DNA from 3 places in the Tumebacillus algifaecis genome. Region 2 is predicted to be linked to each of the others. Evidence: riboswitches for the same ligand, from Rfam matches in the RefSeq annotation. Region 2 holds a riboswitch; each other region holds the start of a gene.
What was found. Region 2 has a riboswitch for cyclic di-GMP ahead of CIG75_RS08050 (glycoside hydrolase family 191 protein). Riboswitches for the same ligand answer to the same signal wherever they lie in the genome.
Positions count from the first base shown of each region.

Region 1: another riboswitch for cyclic di-GMP. It lies ahead of CIG75_RS02235 (methyl-accepting chemotaxis protein); the one in region 2 lies ahead of CIG75_RS08050 (glycoside hydrolase family 191 protein).
Region 3: another riboswitch for cyclic di-GMP. It lies ahead of CIG75_RS05005 (hypothetical protein); the one in region 2 lies ahead of CIG75_RS08050 (glycoside hydrolase family 191 protein).

Region 1 is NZ_CP022657.1:443,242-451,341, forward strand. It holds gene CIG75_RS02215 (helix-turn-helix domain-containing protein) at 1-620, opposite strand, end outside; gene CIG75_RS02220 (sensor histidine kinase) at 1,088-2,284, shown strand; gene CIG75_RS02225 (response regulator) at 2,247-2,939, shown strand; gene CIG75_RS02230 (glycosyltransferase family 2 protein) at 3,006-3,446, shown strand; cyclic di-GMP riboswitch class I at 3,518-3,613, shown strand; gene CIG75_RS02235 (methyl-accepting chemotaxis protein) at 4,099-5,778, shown strand; gene CIG75_RS02240 (putative bifunctional diguanylate cyclase/phosphodiesterase) at 5,970-7,769, shown strand; gene CIG75_RS02245 (phosphate ABC transporter substrate-binding protein) at 7,953-8,100, shown strand, end outside.
Region 2 is NZ_CP022657.1:1,818,477-1,826,576, reverse strand. It holds gene radC (RadC family protein) at 1-287, opposite strand, end outside; gene CIG75_RS08060 (Maf family protein) at 293-892, opposite strand; gene aspA (aspartate ammonia-lyase) at 1,111-2,529, opposite strand; gene CIG75_RS08050 (glycoside hydrolase family 191 protein) at 2,599-3,474, opposite strand; cyclic di-GMP riboswitch class I at 3,586-3,677, opposite strand; gene CIG75_RS08045 (SPOR domain-containing protein) at 3,718-4,620, opposite strand; gene CIG75_RS08040 (resuscitation-promoting factor) at 4,775-5,755, opposite strand; gene CIG75_RS08035 (prepilin peptidase) at 6,000-6,569, opposite strand; gene CIG75_RS08030 (type IV pilus twitching motility protein PilT) at 6,674-7,711, opposite strand; gene CIG75_RS08025 (bifunctional folylpolyglutamate synthase/dihydrofolate synthase) at 7,784-8,100, opposite strand, start outside.
Region 3 is NZ_CP022657.1:1,113,386-1,121,485, reverse strand. It holds gene CIG75_RS05035 (sensor histidine kinase) at 1-1,110, opposite strand, end outside; gene CIG75_RS05030 (response regulator transcription factor) at 1,107-1,814, opposite strand; gene CIG75_RS05025 (hypothetical protein) at 1,877-2,110, opposite strand; gene CIG75_RS05020 (glycosyltransferase) at 2,271-3,299, shown strand; gene CIG75_RS05015 (tyrosine-protein kinase domain-containing protein) at 3,336-4,748, opposite strand; gene CIG75_RS05010 (hypothetical protein) at 4,764-5,645, opposite strand; cyclic di-GMP riboswitch class I at 5,885-5,975, shown strand; gene CIG75_RS05005 (hypothetical protein) at 5,989-6,297, shown strand; gene CIG75_RS05000 (YitT family protein) at 6,432-7,316, opposite strand; gene CIG75_RS04995 (FadR/GntR family transcriptional regulator) at 7,415-8,100, opposite strand, start outside.

The DNA.
Region 1 (8,100 bases), 1.4 Mb from region 2:
ACCGCTTCGTCATAACAGCCCAGGCGGTGATACGTATTGCCAATCGAAGTTAACAGATGCGCGCGGTCGAACGGATCAACTTCCACGCGGTCGAGCAGATCGTACGCTTTTTTCCAATGATAGAGGGCTAATTGATACTGTGCGGAATGCTCAGCCACTTCACCGAGGCGCAGATAGACGGTGAACGTTTGCGCAAGGTCGCCGTGCGCTTGGGACAACCGTTCATCGAGCAAATCGATCGCTTCCTCATAGCGGCCTAATTCCTGGCAGCATTTTGCCAAGGTCATGTGAAATTCTTCCGCTTCCCCTTGCCCAAAATCCTGCATGCTCTTGAGTAATGTATACGCTTTCGCAAACGATCCAGCTGCGATCAGCGCTTTTGCGAGTGTGAAAGAAGAACGCTGACGGATGTTGGTCTCCGTATCGGATACAAAGTATTCGATCGGTTTGTCGAGGCGGTCGGCCAGTGCGGCCAACACTTTATAAGAAGGGAAAGCTTTGCCATTTTCAATCTGACAGATCATGCTCGACGTGACAATGCCGCGCGCCAGATCGTTTTGCGTCAAATCGGATTCCTTGCGTGCTTTCTTTATCCGTTCTCCTAGTGAGGAGTTATTCATCGAGGTATCCTCCCTTAATTCAAATTAGCACGAGTAAGAACTTTATATTTATCGTAACAATATGATAATTTATAATCAAAACGAACAGTCCTACCCCTTAGCGGGTGGGGCTTCTCGCGCTAGGATTCGCATTTGTTTTCTTCCATTTTGATAGTCATTTTACGATATTAGAGAAAAATTAGTAGGAATTTGTCGAAACCTACAGCCAAAAATACGGATGAAGTCGATTGAATATTCCTCAAATTGATTTTGTGTGATTTTTTCATTTCTCCCCCAGAAAAATAGACCGAACTTCGTAAGCTATGATATATCACCCTTACCCCATTGCACTGGGGGCGCAGTCCTACCCAACTGCGCCCCCTTTTCTATATCTATCGACAAAATATCTGCCGTGCAGGAAAATAAGTATGTGCATGGAATTTATAAAAGATCACCTAATGAGTATGTAAGTTCAGGGGGTTGTCTCGTTGACGAATGATATCGACAGCAAAATTCTCGATCAAGCGATTCAGGGAGCTCTGCTGGCGATCGAGGAAGGGAAGCATCAGGTCTTTGAGATCGCAGAGAGCGCACGTAAGGAGTACGAAATGCTACGTGATGAATCGGCGATCGTGCAAAGACAAGTGCACGAGACAATACAGGAGGTTGACCGCTTGGAGGGGAGTTACCGCCATGCCCGCCGCAAACTGGTGGAGGTCAGCCAGGACTTTGGAAAATATACAGAATCGGCGTTCAAAGCTTCCTATGATGACGCACATGTCTTGCAAGCACAGTTGCTCGTCACCCGTGAACGGGAAGAGGCTTTGCGCATCCGCCGCGACGATCTTGAGCGCAGGTTGCGCATTTTAGAAGCGACCATCGCCAAAGCGGAAAGCCTTGTCACGCAGCTTTCCATCGCGTTTTCCTACCTGTCGGGCGATCTGCAAAACATCGGCGACGCTCTAAAGAGCGCCGAACAGCGACAGTATCTCGGTATGCGCGTGATCCAAGCGCAGGAAGAGGAGCGCAAGCGCGTGGCAAGGGAGATTCACGACGGCCCCGCACAGATGATGGCCAACGTGGTGCTGCGAGCTGAAATTTGTGAGCGGATGCTCGACCGCCATGTGGACAAGGTGCGCGGGGAATTGCGCGAATTAAAAGAGATGGTGCGAGCGTCCTTGTCGGAGGTGCGCCAGATCATTTTCGATCTTCGCCCGATGGCGTTGGATGATTTGGGCCTCGTCCCTACGTTGCGCCGCTACCTCGCCGATTTTCAGGACAAGCATAAGGTGATCACAGAATTGAAAGTATTCGGGCGCGAGCGCCGGTTGCACACTTCTTTGGAAGTAGCCGTGTTCAGGTCGGTGCAAGAAGCGCTAAACAACATTTCCAAACATGCACGAGCTCATGTAACCAACGTAAAATTGGAGATTTCTGAGAAACAAATCATCGTCCATATAGAAGATGACGGCGTCGGATTTTCGGTCGAGGAGACGCTGCAAAGCCGGGTGGAAGGCCATTTTGGTCTGCTGGGCATTCGGGAGCGCATTCAATTGCTCGATGGAAAAGTGGAGATTAAATCCTTCCCGTTTAAAGGTACCGCGTACACATCACGCTACCGATCACAGAATAAGGGAGGCGATCGCTTTGGAGCAAGAAAAGATCAAATTATTTTTGGCAGATGACCACACGCTGTTTCGCCAAGGGCTTCGACGGATTTTCGAATTGGAAGACGACATAGAAATTGTAGGTGAATGTAGTGACGGTGAAGCGGCAGTAAACCTTGTGCTCGACATCAATCCGCAAGTGGTGCTGATGGACATCAACATGCCCAAGCGCACCGGAGTGGAGGCGACTCGACTGATCAAGGAGGCCAATTCTGATGTCCGCATCCTGATCTTGTCGATCCATGATGATGAAGCTTACATCTTCGAGACGGTTCGCGCTGGTGCGAACGGTTATCTGCTCAAAGACGTTGAATCGGACGTGCTGGTCGAAGCGGTGCGCCAAGTGGCGAGCGGCTCTTCATTCATCCACCCGCAGGTGACCACCAAGCTGCTCGATGAGTTTAAGCGTTTGTCCAATCAGGTGTACGACGGTGATTTCGAACAGGGTGAACAGGGATTGTCGTACGAATGGCAAGAGATTTTGACCCAGCGCGAGATGGAGATTTTGAAGTTGATGGCGGAGGGCAAGAGCAACCGCACGATCGGTGAGTCGCTGTTCATCTCGGAGAAGACGGTCAAAAATCACGTGTCTTCCATCCTCGGCAAACTGTCGGTAGATGACCGCACCCAAGCGGTGATCACCGCGGCCAAGCGCAGTTGGGTGAAATTATAAGAAAAAGCACGTGGGCGAATGGAGCGGCATATATTGACACTACAACCCTGCGAGGAGGTGTCAAGAGTGCTCGCTCTATTCATTTGGGGATTTGCGTTGTATGGCCTGTTTGTTGCGCTGTGGAAGATTGTGCGATTTTGGGTGCAGAAAAATCGGCGGGGAGTGCCGGTGACCGCAATCCTGGTGGTGGCAGAGGGGGCCTCTTACATCGAAGGAATCCTGCGAACGCTGACCACTGCGGAGCCATTTTGCGGACGGGAGCTCGATCTTGTCGTCGTCGATTGCGGATCGCGTGACGAGACGGTGAAGATCGTCGAATCGATCGCCAACAAGCGCGGCACGATCAGCTTGGTTCGGGTGGGAAGGGAAGACCCGACGCATGAGCTGGCTGCCTTGATCGGAAACAAGGGGCGCAGCGTGCAGTGCGTGTTCGACCTGCGGAGCAAAGTGTCGCCTCTGGAAGTGGTGCCTACATTGGCCGCTTTCTGGAGCGATGAAACGGTTTAATATAAAATAGGTCTGCGGACCTATGTACTTACAGCGTTGTCAGACTATATAATAAAGCCATAAGATGAGTCAATCAATAAAGGCAAACCCGCTGAAAGGCGGGGACGCAAAGCCATGGGTCTACAGTCAGCTCTCCCTAAGCTGACCATGATTGCCAGGTTGCTGATTGATACGGTCGCGAACTGTCACCCCACAGTTTGCAAAGTATCCGCCTCGGCAACCCACCGAAGGTGGATTTTTTTATCAGCAGTGACTCATCGGGTAGCATAACTCATTTACCCTTTTTGTAATCCCCCTACCCCCCACACAAAGAACCCCCTTACGAGTCCCCAACTCGTAAGGGGGTTCTTTGCATTTCCCGTCTACCCGTCTATTTTCACTCATGACTTGTTCCAAGCATTCTGCGCAAAAAATGACTCCTTCCAAGAATCGGAAGGAGCCGATTTTAGAAAAGAAGGAGGTCATGTCATGAAAAAGTCACTCGCAACACTGGTGATGTCGTCCGTACTTTAGTATATGCAGACAGCCGTATTTGATGCGGGTTGTTCTAAAGAAATCTTTTACGCATTTTACAAAAGCTTCATCCTCCCGACATGTTGTTCTGCGATACTGAACGTGAAGAAGTTGTGAGCTGACGGGGGAGGGCAACAACATGATAAAGAAACAGGGAAGCAAGGGTGTTTCCGTCCAAACAAGACTCACGTTGTTTGTGTCGGCACTCTTGCTTCTTGTCGTTTTAGCCATGGGGGCCACGGTGTACTATGTGCTGGAACAGGACCTCAAACGGGGGGCCGATTTTCAGTTGCAAGGCCATGCGACACAGACGGCGAAACAGCTGGGTATTCTGTTGCAGACCACCGACTCCCGCATGTTTGAGCGGGAAGCGGTCTATGTGGTAGAAAATGCGGTGCGCTCATTTGAGCAGATCGGCTGGCAGGTGTCGGCCACGCTGTTGCGAGCAGATGGCGAAGCGGCTTTGCAGCGCGAGGGAGCCCTGCAGATCGATCAGAATCTAAAAGCACAGATGATACGAGAAAAATCGGGCCTGCTCCACAGCGCCGAAACGGGGGAAGCTCGTACATATGCGTTCGCATTCGTGCCGGAGCGCAATCTCGTCTATGTCGCAGCGGTGGCAGATCGTGAGATATTTGCCTCGCTTGCCGAACTTCGGCAGCTCACGTTGTTGCTGGTGATCGCAGCGCTGGTGATCGGAAACGTCGGGATCTGGTTTTACACGCGAAAGATTCAAACCTCGCTCTTGGCGATCCGCAACTTGATGCGGGAAGTGGCCGCTGGCAATTTGCAAAACCGCTACGGAGAACGCGATGACTATCGGGAACTCAAGGACTTGGGGCGAGCTGTGGACAGCATGATCGACAACTTGCGGCGCTTGATCGGGCAGGTTGGAGCGATCGCGGGCAGTGTGGCCGCTTCCGCTCAAGCGTTGTCAGACCATGCGGAAGAGACGTCCACAGGCATTCGGCAAGTGGCGGCGACGATTCAGGAAGTGGCTGGAGGTGCGGAGTCACAGGCGCTATCAGCACTGGAGGCGGCCGATGCTGTGGAAGCGATGGCAGGAGAGGCCGCTCGCATCGTCAAACGCTCGATCGGCGTCGCTGATGAATCGGAGCAAACGGCCCACGAAGCACAGCAAGGCAATCTGGCGATCGGACAGTCGATCACGCAGATGAACCACATCAATCGGACGGCCGAACAGACGGCTCTGGCGGTGCAAGCGCTCGAGCGGCGTTCGGCGGAGGTCGGCAAGATCGTGGAAGTGATCACCGGAATTGCCGCCCAGACCAATCTGTTAGCGCTCAACGCCTCGATCGAAGCGGCGCGGGCCGGGGAGCATGGCAAAGGGTTTGCTGTGGTCGCGGAGGAGGTCGCGAAGCTGGCTATGCAGTCTCAAATGTCTGCGCGGCAGATCGCCCAGCTGATCTATGAGATGCAGGAGGAGACGCAGCGCGTGGTGCAGGCGATGAGTGCGGGCAGCGCGGAAGTCGAAGCGGGGATCGTGCTGGCCGACCGAGCGGGCGACACGTTCCAGCGCATTTTGCGGGCGGCAGAGCATGTTGCAACCCAAGTGCAAACGATCACGGCCGCCTCGCGCGCGATGTCGTTGCGCTCCGAGCAAGTGGCAGCCGGAGTTGAGGTGATGAAAGGGATTTCGCAAGATTCGGCCGCAGCTGCACAGAGCTGTGCGGCCGCTTCGGTGACGCAGCTCGTGTCGATGGAGGAAGTATCCGCGTCCGCCGACCGACTGCGAAAGATGGCAGACCAACTGAACGGTGCAATCATGCAATTTCAGGTCCGGGCAGAAGCGAAATAAGCTTCTGTCCGCTTTTTTTGCGCTCATATTTGATAGAAAAATTACTATTATTAACGTTCTGTAAAAGCTGGTCTAGCGTTCTCTCGGATTTTTTACTATAATGGTAGGGTGTAAGACTAAGTAGACAATATAGTAATTGTACTTTGACGCGTAAAGCATTTTGTAAAGGCATGGGGGCGGGAGGTGGCCAGGTGTTTCGAAAACAAGCAGGGGTTCGTCGGACGATGATGCGCATCGGAGCCGGGGCTACACTCTCTTTTGGGTTATTGTTTGCAGGGGTGTCCCTGCTGGAATTGGCACGCGCCGGAGTGTTGTTTGGCTGGTCTTGGGGGACGCAGCCAAATCAGGAAGTGATCTTGTTGCGCGTGATGATGATCAACGCGCTGCTGTTGACGTTGTTGATGATTCGCAATCTCGTGATCGATTTTGATGTGGTGACCGAACGGTTGCGAAAGAAATTGAATATAGTTAATGGATTTATCTTATCGATTTCGATTGTCGCACTTCTATTGAATTATTTTGAAGGGCCGCTCGTCACGCAACTCGAAACGGCGATCAGTTTGGTCAGCATTTTCTGTGCGGGCTTGACCGTGTACCTGTTCCACCTGTTGGTGCAGGTCTTTCGCAATGTGCGGGATCGACTGTCGCATGAACAGGAGTTGTCCGGAAAGCTGTATCATCAGTTGACCACCGACCGCCTGACCGGAATCCCAGGGCGGATGCTGTTTCAGGAGCATTTGGCGGCTTCGATCGCAACCGCTCAGAAGACGGGTGTCAGCGGTGCGGTTCTGTTTTTTGATCTAGATGATTTCAAGATGTTTAACGACTCGCTCGGACATGATTTTGGCGACCAGGTGTTGTTGGCCGTGACCGATCGCATCTTGCAGCACTCGACCGAGGGGATGCGTCTGTATCGGCTGGGCGGTGATGAATTTGTGATCCTTTTGGAGGGTCTACAAGGTGAAGAGGAAGCGACGCAAGTGGCGGAGCGGGTATTTGCCGCGATGAAGGAGAAGCTGAGCTTAGACGGTCAGGACCTGTTCATCAATTTATCGCTTGGCATCTCGCGGTTTCCGGAAGACGGGTCGGACGCACAGACCCTGTATCGCAATGCGGAGATGGCGATGTATCACGCCAAAAGCATCGGGCGCAATAACTACCAGCTCTTCGAGTCGGCGATGAACAAGCGTGCGGCGGAGCGTTTGCTTTTGGCGGGCGATCTGCGTCGTGCGCTGGAGCGGGACGAATTTTTCCTCGCCTACCAGCCTCAGGTCTGTCTGACGTCTGGGCGGATCACCGGCATGGAAGCGCTGATCCGCTGGCAACATCCGGAGCGCGGTTTTGTTTCGCCGGGCGAATTCATTCCGCTGGCGGAGGAGACGAAGCTGATCATCCCGATCGGCGAATGGGTGTTGTACACCGCTTGCCGCCAGAACAAAGCATGGCAGGATGCCGGGTTTACGCCGGTCTGCGTGTCGGTCAACCTGTCCGCTTTCCAGTTTGGACAGCCGAATCTGGTGGCGATGATCAAGAAGGTGCTGGAGGAGACTGGGCTTGAGCCGCAGTATCTCAATCTGGAGATCACGGAGAGCATCACGATGAACAACGTCGAGCGGGCGATCAACACGATGCACGAGATCAACGATCTTGGCATCGGCATTTCGATCGACGACTTTGGCACCGGGTATTCGTCGCTCAATTATTTGAAGAAATTCCCGATCCAAACGCTCAAGATCGACCAGTCTTTCGTCCGCGACATGACCGAAGAGCACCAAGATGTGGCGATTCCTACGGCGATCATCGCGATGGCCCACTCGCTCAACCTGAAAGTGATCGCCGAAGGGGTGGAGACAGAAGTCCAGCAGCAGATGCTTCGCGAACGCGGCTGTGACGAGATGCAAGGGTATCTGATCTCCAGACCGTTGCCGGCGCTCGAGTTTGAAAAGCTGTTTCACAGCCTGCCCGGGCAGGAGCAACTGTTGGCCAATTAAAAAGAGAGTCAAGCGCTTTGTCCCAAACAGGGACAAGGCGCTTTTTTTATTCCCACGAGAACCAAAAGAAATTTACAAACCTTTTACGCGGTGTCCGAATTAGATTTACGCGAGGCTGGTACGATAAGAACTGTAAGCAATGACAAAGATAAAAAACTTCGAATTCCTAAGGGGGATTTTCAAGTGTTTGCAACTGTGTCGAAAAAAACACTCTCGCTCGGTCTGATCGCGACAATGACAGCTGGGTTGTTGGTAGGATGCGGTACCAAGGAAGAAAGCCAACCGAAAAGCGGTGGCGATTCGAACGCTCCGAAACAAGAGGAACTCACCG
Region 2 (8,100 bases):
ATGGCTGCCTTTAGCTCAGTAGCTTTGGCATACCCAATCCCAGGCAGTGCGGTCAACTCATGCAGGTCAGCGTCAATCAAGTTTCGGATGCCGCCAAGGCGCTTCAGGATCTGCTCGGCCAAATCTACCGCCGAGTAGCCGCGGGTGCCTGTGCGCAGCAAGATTGCGAGCAACTCCGCATTGCTGAGCGCTTCCGCCCCCTGAAGCATCATACGTTCGCGCGGACGATCCTCTTTTGGGATCTCCCGCACCAGCACAGGTCGGTGAGCATGTATCGATGCGCTCATGCTTGTCACCCGCCTTTTTTAGCTGTGAAGAGTTCAAACCCGAAACGTGCCAAATGGTCCGCAACCAAAGAAACGGGCAAACCGACCACGTTAAAATAGTCCCCTTGAATCTCTGGAATGAAAGCGGATGCAGCTCCTTGAATGCCGTAGGAGCCCGCCTTGTCCATCGGGTCGCCAGTAGCGACATAGCCCGAGATCAACTCCGGCGACAATTCTTTCATCACCACTTTTGTGGCGCTCACGTCGCGAATTTCCATCCCGCCGCCAGCTTCCACCAATGCGATCCCTGTGTATACCATATGCGCTCGTCCGGACAACTTGGACAACATTCTTTTTGCATCTTCGACATCTACCGGCTTACCAAGGATGACCCCTTCGCTCACTACGATGGTGTCAGCTCCGAGTACGAGCCCATGAGATAAAGAATTCGCAACTGCCTTGGCCTTTTTGTACGCCAGCTCTTGAACGATTTCCGTCGGGTCGAGACCCAATTCGAAAGTTTCGTCCACTTCGCTCACTTTCACTTCAAATGACAATCCCAGACCCGCCAGAAGCTCTTTCCTGCGCGGTGATCCGGATGCCAGCACTAACAGCTTTTCCTGCATAGCGGCCCTTCGCCTCCATGTTCTTTTTCCAAGAAACCGATAGAATCACCGTATCTGGCTACTCTGGATTATTTTAGTCTGTCCTGGAAAAAGAAAAGCTATGTCCATGATAATATACTCTTTATCTTGTTGACTGTCCAGAACAGAACGGCGACAGAAGTTGACACGATTTTGACAAAGAAAAACCCGCCTCTACCAGGCGGATCTTTCTAGTTGGTTTATTCGCCAAACAACAGTTTACTACCTGCGATTCCAGGCGAAGTCATCTCAAACGGATTTAAGATCACGTCAAGTTCCTCTTCCGTAAGAATGCCCCGCTCTAAGCAGATTTCGCGAACAGAACGCCCTGTCTGAATCGCCTCTTTTGCCACCATCGTTGCCGTCTCGTAGCCAACGTGCGGGTTGATCGCGGTGACAACGCCCACGCTCATTTCCACCAATTGGCGGCACCGCTCAACATTGGCGGTCAGACCTTCGATCAGGCGTTCGCGGAAGACTCGCAGCGCATTTTGCAAGATGGAAAGCGATTGCAGCAGATTGAAGACGAGCACCGGCTCCATCACGTTCAGTTCAAGCTGGCCCGCTTCCGAAGCGAGCGAGATCGTGTGGTCATTGCCGATGATCTGGAAAGCGACTTGGTTGACCACTTCAGCCATGACCGGGTTGACCTTGCCAGGCATGATCGAAGAGCCAGGCTGACGCGGCGGCAAGTTAAGTTCGCCCAATCCAGTTCGCGGACCCGATGCCATCAGACGGATGTCATTGCACATCTTAGACAGGTTGACCGCGCAGATCTTCAAGGCGCCGGATACTTCTGTATAAGCATCCGTATTTTGCGTTGCGTCCACCAAGTCATCTGCCCGTTTGAGGTCAAGTCCAGTGATCACACGAAGATGTTCGGCCACGTTGACGATATAGCGCGGATCGGCGTTGAGGCCTGTGCCTACAGCCGTAGCACCCATGTTGATCTCGCGCAGGTTGTCGAGCGAACGCGTGACCCGTTCAAAGTCGCGGGTGATCACCTTCGCATAGGCGGAAAATTCCTGTCCGAGACGAATCGGCACAGCATCCTGCAAATGGGTACGCCCCATCTTGATCACCTGATCGAATTCCTGCGATTTTTCAACTAGCGCCAGACGCAGCTTGTCCAACTCCACGACAACGCCCTGCGCCAGGTTGAGTGAAGCGATGCGAATCGCCGTCGGGAACACGTCGTTGGTCGATTGCGCCATGTTGACGTGCGTGTTTGGCGAACAATGCAGATATTCGCCCTTCTGACCGCCTAGCAACTCGATGGCGCGGTTGGCGATCACTTCATTCGCATTCATGTTCATCGAAGTCCCAGCACCACCCTGGATGGAGTCAACGATAAACTGATCATGAAATTGACCGGCGAGCACTTCATCACTGGCTTTGGCGATCGCTTCTCCGATGTTTTTCTTGAGCCCGCCGACTTCCACGTTCGCCAGCGCCGCCGCCTTTTTGACAGCGGCCAGCGCACGGATCATTTCCACATGCGGCGGAATGCCGGTAATCGGGAAGTTTTCAACGGCACGAAGCGTTTGGATGCCGTAATATGCATCGATCGGTACATCCTTTGTACCGAGGAGATCTTTTTCAATACGATATGCTGTCATGAAACGGGCAACTCCTTTTGTCATTTACCTAAGATGCTCTTATCGTACCATACTTTACCGTTTCATCAATTAGAGTTCATCATAGCTTTTCTTAATCACTTGTCCAATATAGCCAAGCTTGTGATTGAGCTGCTGAAAACTGCTCTTTTGCTTGCCGGTCAATCCGATTTCGACAGTGAATACGGTCAGCCCGTGTTTTTGCTGCAAAACGGTAAGTTCCTTCATCCGGTTCTGACTCCACTCGTCTTTGCTTACAACCGACGGATTGAAATCTTCCCAGAGAATCCCATCGATATAAGGAGCAGTGCGGTCTTTTAGTTCGGTCAAGCCCCAATTTTGTACAATCGCCTGATCGGGGAATAAGGAACGCAACGAGGCGACAAACTGGACCGCCCCATCACGCTGGCGGTTCGAGATGCCAACAGGCCAGATCTGATCATCGGTGTTGCCCATCGTGTCGAGAAACACACCGTTCAAATCTTTGGCAAGAACATGGCTGCGATACTCGTCGATCAGCAATTGCTGGTAATGTTCGCTGTTGATATCCATCGACCACGATTCCCAATTCGTTCGAAAATCGCGCTTGCCATCGATCATCAAGTAGTCTGCTTCCGTTGCTTTTTTGAGCAATGCTGAGTCCTTATACTGCTCCAGCACGCTCAGGTAGCCGAGCACCTTGACCCCTTTCGCTTTCAGAACGTCAACTTGAGCATTGGTCCAAAGACGCGGTTCAATCACGACGAGGTCAAACGCGGTCAGCTTTTCCAATGCGGCGGGCTTCGGCTCGCCATAATAGATTGTATACGAATGAATGCCGGTCAGAGCGCTTGGCTTTTGCATGGTGAGCGGTGCCGTTTGTGCACACGCAACGTTGACAGTCGCCACACCTATGACCAGCGAGACTGCAAGACAAAAGGACGAGAGGTTACGCATCATTTTTATCATCTGGAAAACACTCCTTGTTGTGAATAAAAAACGCCCTCTCCAAAAACGGAAAAGGCGCAGTCAGCCCGGTACTGAATTCAGCAACAGAGTGCGTGGCAGAAAAGGTCTGCCTCCTGCAGCCTGGCGATCTGTGACGGTGAATAACCATCCGAAGACCCATGGCTTTGCGTCCTTGCCTTTCGACAAGTTTGCCCTTATCCGTATGAGATTACCCCTATTGTAAAGGGATGGCTTGCGCTTTGTCTACTCACTTTTGAGCAAGTTGGTAAGCAAAGATTCATAGCCGAGATAAAAGGCGGTCAATTTGACTTGAATGGCGAACATTCCCTTTTGTCCCTGCGCTGCCCGTACTGCTTCTGCCAGCGAACTGTGCATTTTTTCAACGAGTGCCTTTTCTTCACTGCGGTTCGCTTTGGTCAACATGCTCTGCCACGTTTTCAGATCTTCGTCAAATTTGGTGAGTTCCGATTGAAGTGCAGACGCCTTGGCCGCGTCGGGCGCCTCTTCGATCGCCAGCGGCATGACAGCAGCTGCCAGTTGTAATGCGTGGTCGAGACCATCCGCCATCTTTTTTGCGTCAGCCTCTGTGAGCCCCTCCATTTTGCCGCTTCGGGCCGGAATAATGAACTCTTTGGGATAATGTTGAATTCCTAGTTCCTTCAGTTTCGCCTCGATCTTGGCACCTGCCGCCTTGTCAGTCACGACTGCGGTGAACACCTGAAACTGATCAGTTCCGCGAATCACCGTGCCCACTCCCTGTTCGGAGACCGCTTTTTGTAACGCTTCGGCGCGAGCGCGGTCTTTGAATACCCCAATCTGCATCGCGTATAAAGAGACTCCCGGCAAGTCCGCCTCTCCGCTCACGTCTGTCATCTGTCCATTTCGTGTCGTGTTTGTTGCATCGGTTGACGTTGCAGATACGTCGCCAGCTGTCGTTTGTCCCTTGAACAACAGTAGGAGACAAACGCCAAGCAAAATGCCTGTCAGTGTCGCAAGGAGCAACGGAAAGACGATCTGCCCCTTGTCCTTGTCCTTGCCCTTGCGGTTTTTCAGCCCTCTACGCAAGCGCGAAGGGTATCTTGTTGAGGAGGTAGGAGTGCTTGCCGTTTTGCTTTTGATATTGATCGTCACTTGTGATTGATCCATGCTCACCGCTCCTTTGCAAACTCCGAGTCTAGTTGCTAGAGTCTATGAGCAGGACTCATTTGCTATGACAAAGAAAAATTGCATAAAAATAAAAAAAGATGCCGTTAGGTCTGAAACCTAACAGCATCTTTTGGCGTCCAACATGATAAGAAGATCAGTTCAAGATATAAACCTGTACGGCACGACGGCCAAACTGTAGTGCCTGTTCGCGAGTATCAAAATGAAGATCGATGCGGTTGCCTTTGATTGCACCGCCAACATCGCTTGCAACCCCGTAACCATATCCCTCGATATACATTTTCGTACCAAGCGGAATCACGCTAGGATCTACCGCAATCGTCCCCTGACCTGCAGAACCGCCTGTTGCAGTGCGCCCACCCGGCATCGAGTATGCGGAAGCAGCCATGGTGAGCACTTTGGACGCCGTTAGATTGGCTCCACTACGGCTAGCCACTACGATCGGACGCTGTTGCGTCCCATAGGTGACCACCTGATTCACCGGGTCGTTTACAACGGTGCGATCTTCCTTGCGATCGACTTCTTTGCCATTTTCGAACACAATTTTCGTTGTGATCTTGGCTTTCCCTTCCACACCGGATGTCAGCACTTTCTCAGTGCCCGTGTACATGTCGGCATCTGGCTGGCGTTCGGTCTGAAAAGGTATCGTTTCTTCTGCGATTTGTACTTCTTCCGTTCTGCGTGTAATCGTTAGCTTTTGTCCGTTTTCAATCGAGGTACTAAGCGCCAAACTGGTCTTATCAGTCGTATTCAGCTTAATAGAAAGTTCTTTAATCAGTTCTTCGATTGTGCCAGCCTGCGTTTTCACACTGACCAACTCTTTGGTGCCATCCTGTATTTGAACAGATTTTGCGTGTTTGACTGTGATTATTGTTCCTTCTGCAAGTGCGTCTGAAGTTGCAGGTTGCACCAAGTCTCCTGTTTCGACCGCTACGCCTTGTTCGCGCAACAGTTCTCCTACCGACCCCAATTGGAATCCGGAGATTTCCTGCTTTTGACCGTCAACATCCAAAGTTATCGTCTTGTAAGTTGACGTTGCAGTTACCACGCCCCCCAAAAGCAGTGCGATGGCCCCTGCCGATAAGCAGTAGACAGACTTTCGGTTGACCTTTTGCACTCAACCACCTCTTTTTTTTGTAATTTCCCAGCTGGAAACTACCCCCATTTTCACGCGGACAAGAACTGGATACAGTATAACCTGTGTGATCAGATCTGGCAATGGGCAGAACTGGAAAAAACTGAATATTGTCGCGATTAGACAGATTCACCGTTTCTTTTACTCTGGCACGGAGATACCTAGACAGATTATGCCGATTTTATATTGACAAGAACCAAGAAAATTTGGACAAGGTGGCTTCCCGTTAGCTCAGCTGCATCAAATACCAGTGCCAGATCCTGTCACCGCACGCCCAAGCGGTTAACGTCCCGAGCAAAATAAACGGGCCAAACGGGATGTGCTGACGGGGTTTGATGCGCCCAGTCCACCGAAGCGGCAGACCGATCAACGTACCGTACAGACTGGAGTAAAAAATAGCGAACAGCACACCTTTGACCCCTACTACCAGCCCGATCAAAGCGAACACTTTTACGTCTCCGCCCCCCATTCCGTTTGAGCATAGCCCTAGCAAAGTCAAAATCAGCCCGCCGACCACGAGCCCGGCAAGCGCCTCGCGCCATAACTCCGGTTGCAGTGCAAAACGTAACACCAGGAGCACCCCGAATGCTGGAAACACGATCCGATTTGGCATCAGCATCGATTTCAGATCGGTAACGGTCAGCACGACGAGCAACAAAAAGAGTGTGCCAACAACAACTGTCTCCCTCGCCATCCCTCCTTGATAGATCACGACAGGCATCACGACTGCGGCCAGAGCTGCTCCCAACCATTGATAGCCTCGCTGTCTACCCTCCCAAAGCTTCACCATGCCCATCCGGATCACTTCCTTTTCCCTGCATGAAGTTGCACCTCACACGCCGCCTGTCCCACACGTTTTTCTGACTCCTTGTTGCTCCTTGTTGCTCCTTCTGCTCCCTTTCATCCCTGCAAGTCTTGTAAATACGCATGGACCGTTTCTTTCTTTATCGCACCGTTGCTCAACAATTCTTGTATGTGCATTTCAAATGTTTGCATGCCATGCGCCTTGCCCGTCTGCATGGCCGTGCGAAGTTGGTGCGCTTTTTCGGTGCGGATCAGATTGGCGACAGCAGGAGTGTTGACCAGTATCTCTTGGACTGCGGTGCGCCCTTTGCCTCGCGCGCTTGGCACCAGTCGCTGTGATACGATTCCGAGTAACACCGATGCCAACTGAGTTCGAATCTGGCGTTGTCCCTCCGCTGGAAAAACATCGAGGATACGGTCGATTGTTTGCGGTGCATCCGAGGTATGCAGAGTCGCCAGCACCAAGTGTCCAGTCTCCGCCGCCGTGATCGCCGTCGCGACCGTCTCTAAATCTCGCATCTCTCCTACCATGATCACATCGGGGTCCTGCCTGAGCGCCGCACGCAACCCCTCGGCAAAAGACAGCGTATCTCGTCCCACCTCTCGCTGATCGATCAAACTCTGCTCATGTTCATGAAGGTACTCGATCGGATCTTCGAGCGTAATGATGCGCCGCCGATAACGCCGATTGATCTCCGCCAACAAACATGCCAGCGTCGTCGATTTCCCACTTCCCGTCGGCCCCGTGACCAAAAACAAACCCTGTCTTCGTTCCACAAACGATAACAAATCCGCACTCAACCCGATCTCTGCTGCTGACGGCACACGCTTGGGTATGACTCGAATCGCCAGCGCCAAAGCTCCCCTTCGTTTAAACACTTGCATCCGAAAGCGTTGCCCCTCCGACATTTCATAGGAAAAATCGCACTCGCCTCGCGCCATCAAATTCTCCAGCATCTGCTGACTCACCAGTTCATGTACGAAAACATACGTGTCTTCTGCGCTCAATCGCTCCCTGCCCGCCAGCGGGCGCAACTCACCATCCACGCGAAACATCGGCGGTGCTCCCACCGTCAAATGCAGGTCGGACGCCCCCATCGTCACAGCAAGATGCAAATGCTCCCCGATCTTCATGCTTTCCCCCTCCTGATCAGCCCATGAAAGAAGGACCCCGTTTCCGGGGTCCTTGCAGCCATTTGCTTCTATTTAATGAAAGAACAAAGCGCGCGCTTCCGAAATCATGTACAGAGAGCCGGTGCAAACGATAACACCGTCCGCTTCCAGCACCTGACCCCGTGCCAATTGAAACGCTTCCTCCACCGACTGTGACGTCGAAACGGACAGCTGGGGGTCAAGTTGATAAATCATCTGCGCCATCTCGTCCACAAGAGCTGAGCGCGGCATGTTCGCACGTGTGACGACCACATGCGACGCCAAAGGCACCAGTGGTGCCAAAACCTCTGGAATCGCCTTATCTGCCATCACGCCTACGATCAGCACCACTTTTTGCTCTGGCAACAGTT
Region 3 (8,100 bases), 710 kb from region 2:
TAGCAAGTTGAGCATCGCCTGCATCAGTTTGTCACGGTCAGCTTTGATCTGATAGACACCGTAGCCGTGCAGTTGCAGTTCGACACCTTTTTGCAGAGCGAGTGAACGGACGCGGGTCAGAGAGTCTTCGACAAACTCTGTGCATTCAAACTCGCTGGGATGGTAGATCGCTTCCATCGTCTCCAGCTTCGAGAGGTAGATCAGCTCATCGACCACCCCTTTTAAGCGCGTAGACTCCTGCGCGATCACTTCCAGCCCAACCGATGCTTCTTCGCCTTGGAAAATTCCGTCTTTGATCCCTTCCGCATAACCTTGAATCGCCATCAGCGGCGTTTTCAATTCATGGGACGCATTTTGCAAAAAGCGGCGTTGGGCGAGGTCGTAGCTTTTCAACTCTGCTACCATCGAAGCGAAGGTACGAGAGACCTCTTCGATTTCATCCCCGGTGCGCACGATCTGCGGCGGGGTAAAATCACGCTTGGCCAACCTGCGCATCTGCTCACCAAGCACGCTCACCGGCTTGGTCAGTGACCGCGACAGTATGACTCCCAGCAACACGACCACCACCGAAGTCAGCACAAAACCGATCAAAAGCAGGCGCAGCATGTCTTTGATCACGCTACTGACGATTTCGTGCGGGGCGAGCAGAACGAGCGCATAGTCTTTCAATTCGTTCATTCGCGTCGCATAGATCAGGTACTCATGATCGGCGACCGTGACACGGTCGGTTAGCGATTCCTGATCTTTTAACCCCTCAAGCGGGTACTGAAATTTATCTCCGCGCTTCATTCCATCGAGATTGGTCGTCATCACCGTATGACCACCTTCGATGCGGGCGATCACATAGGAGGCTGTAGTGGTGCGTGAGGCGAGGGATAGCTTGATCTTGCGCTTCATCCGATCGGTCATGCTCCCATCGCTAAACGGCAAGTCTTCCTCTTCTAACATTTCCAAAAAATTATGCCCGCCCGTGATCAATGAATCGATCGCCTGCTTGGTCACCGCCTTGTTGACCAGCGCGTAAAACATTCCGCCGGAGATCGCCAGCGCCACGACGACAAGCAGGAGATAGGAGAGGATCAATTTGGTTCGAATGCTCCACTGTTTCATGCTTCGACCTTGTAACCGTATCCCCAAACGGTGGTGATTTCCAATTGCGACCCGGCTCCTTTTAGCTTCTTACGCAATCGTTTGACAAGGTCATCGATCGCTCGCTCATCACCGAGATAATCGAATCCCCAGATTTGGGTCAACAGCTGCTCGCGGGTGAACGCTTTGTTAAGATGTCCGACGAAAAAGTGCAAAAGGTCGAACTCTTTTGCTGTCAACTCCATATCCACCTCTTGGCAGATCACTTTGCGCTCTTCCGGAAACAGGGCGATATCTTTGAGACGCAACCCTCCTGCCGCTTCCGATTCGCTCGGCAGATTGACTGCCAGTCCGGCATAATAGCGGCGAAACACCGTCTTGACCCGGGCGACCAGCTCACGCGGCGAAAACGGTTTGGACAGATAATCGTCGCTGCCTAGTTCGAGACCGACGATCCGATCCACTTCATCATCTTTGGCTGAGACCATGATGATTGGGAGCTGGCTCTTGGCACGCAACGTGCGACAGACTTCAAAGCCGTCAATTCCCGGCATCATCAGGTCTAAAATCACCATGTCGGGCTCCTCGTCAGCGACCGCAGTCAACAATTGCTCTCCGTTTACAAACTGCTTGACTTTGTACCCTTCCGCTTCCAAATAACGCGTGATGATCAGACGGATGTTCGGATCATCATCCACCACGAAAATCCGTTTCGCCTCCTCCATGCCCGTCACCTCTCATTATGTATAACACAGGGAACCCAGGCATTGCCCAGGTCCCCTGCTGTCTATGCTTCTTCGATTTGATCGAACACACCCATGCTGCGCAGCACTCGTTTGCGAACCATGAACCCGATCCCTGCCATCAGCACCGCCGCGAGCAACAAAAGACCGGCGAGTCCATAATGGAACTGCGAGAACGTGATCCCGACCAACGCGAACGTGGCCATGATGAGCAAAACATAGATGAAAAAGAACACCTGTACCTTTTTTGGCATCGGTGATTTGAACCACAGCGACATCTCTCTCACCTCATTCGCACGCAAAGAAATTCTGTTTTTATCATAACACAAGTTCGTGTAAATTCGCCGCAAAACGAAAAAAATGTAGTTCAGGTGACAGTAGCGAATCAAGAGTCAGGGTAAAGTAATAGGAATAGCGTATGAGAAAGGACCGATCCTCATGAACATCCTGATCGTTCTCCCGCCCAACCAGCCTTCAGGCGGCAATTGGACTTATTCAGGGCGTCTGCAACGAAACTTGCGCCCGCACGGTATCAACATCACGATCAAACCTCTCGATCAAGTGTCCGACCCGGATTTTTCGGCGGCTGACATCATACACGCCTACAATGCCTACGTCACCGGACGCCACATTGTCAAGGATGCCAAGCGTCACAACAAACCGCTGGTGCTGACGATGACTGGCACCGATGTCAACGAACACCTCGGGCATCCTGACACGTCCGCCACGATGAGCGAAGCGGTCGATTATTCATCGGCGATCGTCTTTTTGACCCTCGATGCCAAAGATCGTCTCGCCATCATCCGTCCAAAAGCGGCAGACAAGTCTTACGTGATCAACCTTGGGATCGACCTACCGCAGGGAGCAGGCAAAACGCGTGCCGATTTCGACATAGCGGATGACGATTTTCTGTTCCTGCTCGTCGCAGGTCTGCGCCCGGTAAAGCGTCCGCTCGATGCGTTCGAACCGTTGAAGCGCGTGCATGAGCAACATCCGCAGGTGCGCTTCGTGCTGGTCGGCCCGGTGCTCGATGATCATGTGGGCGCCGAAGTTGAGGCCGCATTTGCGGACAGCCCGTTTGCCCGCTATCTCGGTTCGGTGCCTTATGAAGAAATCGCCGATCTGTACCGCGTAGCCGACGTGGTGATGAACACCTCGTCCTCCGAGGGACTCTCCCATGCCCTGCTCGAAGCGATGTCGATCGGAAAAGCGGTGCTCGCCTCAGACGTGCCAGGCAACCGCGACCTGATCACCGACGGTGAAAATGGCTTCCTCTATGATGACGAAGCAGCGTTGACTGAAAAGGCCAGCCTGCTCGTGACCGATCCGCTCGTGGTGGAAAAACTGAGCCAAGGGGCACTGAAGACTATCGCCACACATTTCTCGTTGGAGCGTGAACGCGATACATTTTTGGAGATGTACCGCTCGATCAGACAATGCTCGCCATGTAGTAGCCAAACACCATAGACAGCAGAAAGGGACTCGCGATGCGAGTCCCTTTTGTTATGCCCGATTCAGTTCAATGTCCTTTTGCAACACTCGTTCTAAGAGGAACGGTGGACGACCCGGTTTGCCTTCATTTTTATTGAGAACAGCGCCGAGGATTTTGGCATCGCTTTGCCGCAATCCAGCTACGGCGACAGCACCTTCCTCCCGGGCGACTTTGCCGCTGCGGAAGACGAAGAGCACACCGTCAGCACTTTTGGCCAGTGTATTTGGCAACAGGGAGGAGCTGATCGCACCACTGTCGATCAGAATGATGTCATAGCGCTCGCGAAGGTCTGGCAGCATATGATCGAGTCCACCTTCGGCAAACTTGCGCAGGGCGCCAAGCGACGCTTTGCCGAGCGGCAACACATCGAGCCCTGCAATCACCGATGGGCGAATCGCTTGGTCAGCCGTGACCGTCCCCAGCAGGAGATCGCACAGCCCTTCCTCTCCCTCGCCCGGCATGATGCCATGCAAGGTCGGATGTTCCGCATTCGCGTCGATCATCAGCACCCCATGACCGTTTTGGGCCATCAAGATGCCCAGATGGGTCAAGATCGTCGATTTCCCTTCCTGTTCATGCGTTGAGGTGACCACGATCGTCCGCACATCCTCCATCGTCAGCACCGGTAACAGATTGCGATAGAGATGCAGATAACTTTCCACGACGCGGCGGTTGCGCTTGGTCGGCTCCATTTTCAAGAGCGACAGGTCACTCGTCGAATCGGCGTTCTTCCGCAAGCGGAACCAGCGCCGTTTCGGCTTCCACGTCCCGAGCTCTCCGATCGTAGCCAAGCCCGTCTCAAATTTGATCTCTTCTCGGCTTTTAATCGTCGAATCCAAATATTCGCGCAGACCGAACGCTCCGACCGCAGCCATCGTCGAAAGAATCAGCGCGATGGCGACATTCATCGTGATGTTGGGCGACACTTTTGATGATTTATCCATTGTGGCTCGGTCGATCATCACCACATTGTCCACTTGCATCAACTGGCCGACTTTTAAGGTAAACACACCCGCCAATTCGTTAGCGATTTTGATCGCCTCTTCTTGGTTCGGATAGTTGACGGTGATCGTAAAGACGGATGAGTCTGCGTTATTGACCACTTTGACCAACTTGCCCAATTCCTCCGGTTTTAATTGCAGGCTGAGCTTCGCGATCACCTCTTGCAACACCAGATGGCTTTTGATGATCTCGTTATATGTTTTGATCACTTTTTGGTTGGTCAACACTTCATTGAGCAAGTATTCGCTCGAGATTGTCGGGTCGGTGTTGACCAACAGCGATGCGGTCGCTTTGTACGTCGGCGTCACCACGAACACGCTCAAATAGGTGGAAGTGCCGACTGCAAAAGCGACGATCAGGATCAAGAGCCCGATGCGCTTCTTGACTGCCGTGAAATATTTTCTCCACAAATAGCCTAACATGTCGGTTCCACCTCTTTACGGGACATTTTTCATCAAGGCCGTATGCGCATTAAAATACATCCAGACCGGTTCGGATACGAGCGGGCTCATCAAGTTCGGTTCGTCGATAGCAAACCGCGCCTGAAACAACAGCTTCTGCTGTTCATCCTTATATTCGACCAAATTCTTCATCAGTTTCATATCTTTCATTTCATCCGGGGAAAAGACCATCTCCAGCATCCGCACTTCCCCCGGCAACCACTCGTCGAGCGGCCCATTGAGCGTGCCGTTAAAGACAACACTCTCATGATAGTAGGCGCTGATCGCAATCCGCTTCAAGGTGAAATTGCGCAGATAGCCGTTGTGCACGAACATCCGTACTTTCAGCTTGCCATCAGCATCGATCTCCATCTCGCTGACCCCCGGTACGAACAGCAAATTGAAAAAACCAGAGACAAAATAGCGCCCGGTCGGCAACTGTGCAAGTTGGCTTTCAACTTCACGGCGCTTCGCATCGGACAGCGTCTCAAGCTGCTTCTTATTCCAGACCACCGACTTTGGAATAAAGCTGGTCGTCGGCACTTCGATCTTCTGCTGTTCCGATTGTTCCGGCTGTTCCGATTGTGGTTGCGGCTTCGTGATCGGTTCGGCAGATGGTGCAGGCTCCGTTTGTCGATTCATCAAGAACATGGCGCCGAAACCGAGATTGCCAAGCAAGGAGGCGCCGACCAGTATCAGCACCCAGAATGGCGCTCGCTTTTTGTTCGCCGATGATTTTGTATTTTGGGGTGTCCAGCGTTCGCCAGGCGTGTCTAGGGACAACGCCCCTGCTTGTTCATCAACCGCCTGAAGCGCTTCGAAAAATCCCGCCTCGTTCGATTCGGAGCAGAGCTTGTCTTTTCGCTCATCAGTTGCCATCGTGATTTATGCTCCTTTTCCCGATATGAATCAATGTTCAATCTTTTAAGTTAATGATTGAAGCGATTTTTGGTACTTCAGAACTATTGAATAAATTTTCATGATTATAAAATGTCATGCAATATGGGCTATAAGTCCTGCTCCTGTCTTGACTTCCCCACTATTATACCCTAAGATAGAACTATCAGCTTTGTCATTTGTACGACATCTATTTAATTTATGTCGAAATCTGTTACATCCACACGAAACGGCAAACCGTTCGAAAGGACGGGACGCAAAGCCACGGGCCTACCGCGCGACATCGTCCGCCACGGCAGCCGGGTTGCCGAAAGGAGTAAGCGTTATGCGTTTCCGACTCCCTGTCTCGTTGTTGATCGGGATCATGATGGGCTCACTCTCCGTCATGATGAATGTCCCAAATCTGGTGACGCTCACAGAAGGGATCGTGCTCACACAGACGGTCGGTCTGAAGTCTGAAGCTCTGGATTCCTTTATCCAGAGGGATCACAATCTGGTCCTCGAACAGTATAGCTTCTATCAGGAGAATCGTGAACTGTTCGACAACTGGAGTTCGTTACAACATTCCGAATTCTTTTATCTTTATCAAGATAGAATTACCGCACTGTTCGAAGAAAATATGCAACTGTTCTAACGTTACCATCACGACTTCGCAAGCATGCGCCTGTTGCCCAATCGGCAACAGGTTTTCTTTTTGGATACAGTCCACTTCCATTATACGGCTCTTGTCCCATCGGTTCAATGGGAAAGCCCTCCGCAGAGGGAGGGCTAGTGTATTGCATTTTTCTTAAAGCGTCCACCCATCACATCGGCAACATGTTCGATCGCAACAAAAGCTCCCTCGTCATATTCGAGCACGATGTCTTTCAATTTAGCAAGTTCAAGGCGTGTCACAATCACATAGAGCAGTTCTTTTTCTTCGCCCGTATATCCACCCTTGCCATAAATGTGAGTGACCCCCCGCCCCAATCGATTGCGGATCGCCTCTGAGATTTCGTTTGGTGAGTCTGAGATGATCGTGACCGATTTCGATTCATCGAGTCCTTCGATCGTGATGTCGATCATTTTAAACGCGATGAAATAGGCGATCAGCGAATACATCGCATGGTCCCAACCAAATACAAATCCAGCGCTGCCGAGAATGAAGATGTTGAAAAACATCACCACTTCCCCAACGGAAAAACTCGATTTGCGGGCGAGCAAGATGGCAATAATCTCTGTGCCGTCGAGCGACCCGCCATAGCGGATGATCGTCCCGACCCCGATCCCAAGTACCACCCCGCCAAAGACGGATGCGAGCAGCAAGTCGTCTGTGAACGGCCTGACGCTGTGAAACAGCGTGACGAAGCTGGACATCAGGATGACGGCGATCGTCGTCGTGATCGCAAACGTTCGGCCGATCAGCTTGTACCCAACGAGCAGAAAAGGGAGATTGAGGACGATCATATAGAGTCCGACCGGCTTGTCGGTCAGAAAGGCCAGCAGGATCGAAATACCGATCACGCCGCCGTCGATGATCGAGTTGGGAACCAGAAAGATTTCCAGCCCCACTGAGACGAGCAAGGAGCCGAGCGTGATAAAAAACATGCGTTTGATCTTGGCGGCTAACGATTGTTTGCGGTGATTCCGCTTGAGTATCGGCTGTGCTTCCATCTGCTACCCTCCTTCTCATTTGTCATCTCACATCATTTTCCTTCGGCCCGCTATTTATACACAAAAGCACCCGATCACTTTTGACGTGACGGGTGCTTTTAGGTTTTCTTGGCGAGGACATGTCGCTCACAGTGCAGCAGATGATCGGACATCAGTTCGACCGCTCGCTTCCCATCGCGACTGCGAATCGCTTCGAAGATACGGCGATGTTCAGCGATCAACGCCTCCACATCGTCGGTCGCTTCATGCGTGAGGCGCAACGTGCTGCGCAGCGCTTCCGACAGCGTATTCATCAAATTGAGAAATACGTTGTTGCCCGACGCTTCGGCGATCGCGATATGAAACTGCAGCTCGCAGCTCACCTGCTCCTCCAGGGTGTGACAAGCCGCCTCCTGCCGATTGAGCGCCTGCTCGATCCTCGCTAACCCTTCGTCTGTCCAACGCTCACAAGCGCCCTGTACGGTGCCGATCTCCAACAAGCGGCGCATCTCCAACAGTTCGCGCATGTTGCTGCGTCCAAGCAAAAGCGCGGCGTTCATCGGCTCGATGATCATCGTCTGGACATCGATCTTTTGGACGAACGTGCCTTCTCCGTGGCGCAGATCGATCAAGCCCATCCCGACGAGCGAAGAGAAAGCTTCGCGCACTGTAGCACGCGACACGCCGAATTCCTTCGCCAGCTCGGTCATCGGCGGCAGTTTGTCACCGGGGGCGAGCACGCCCTCTTCGATCATTTGCTTGATGTGCTGGGCAACCTGCTCGTAGATTTTGTTCGATTTGTTTT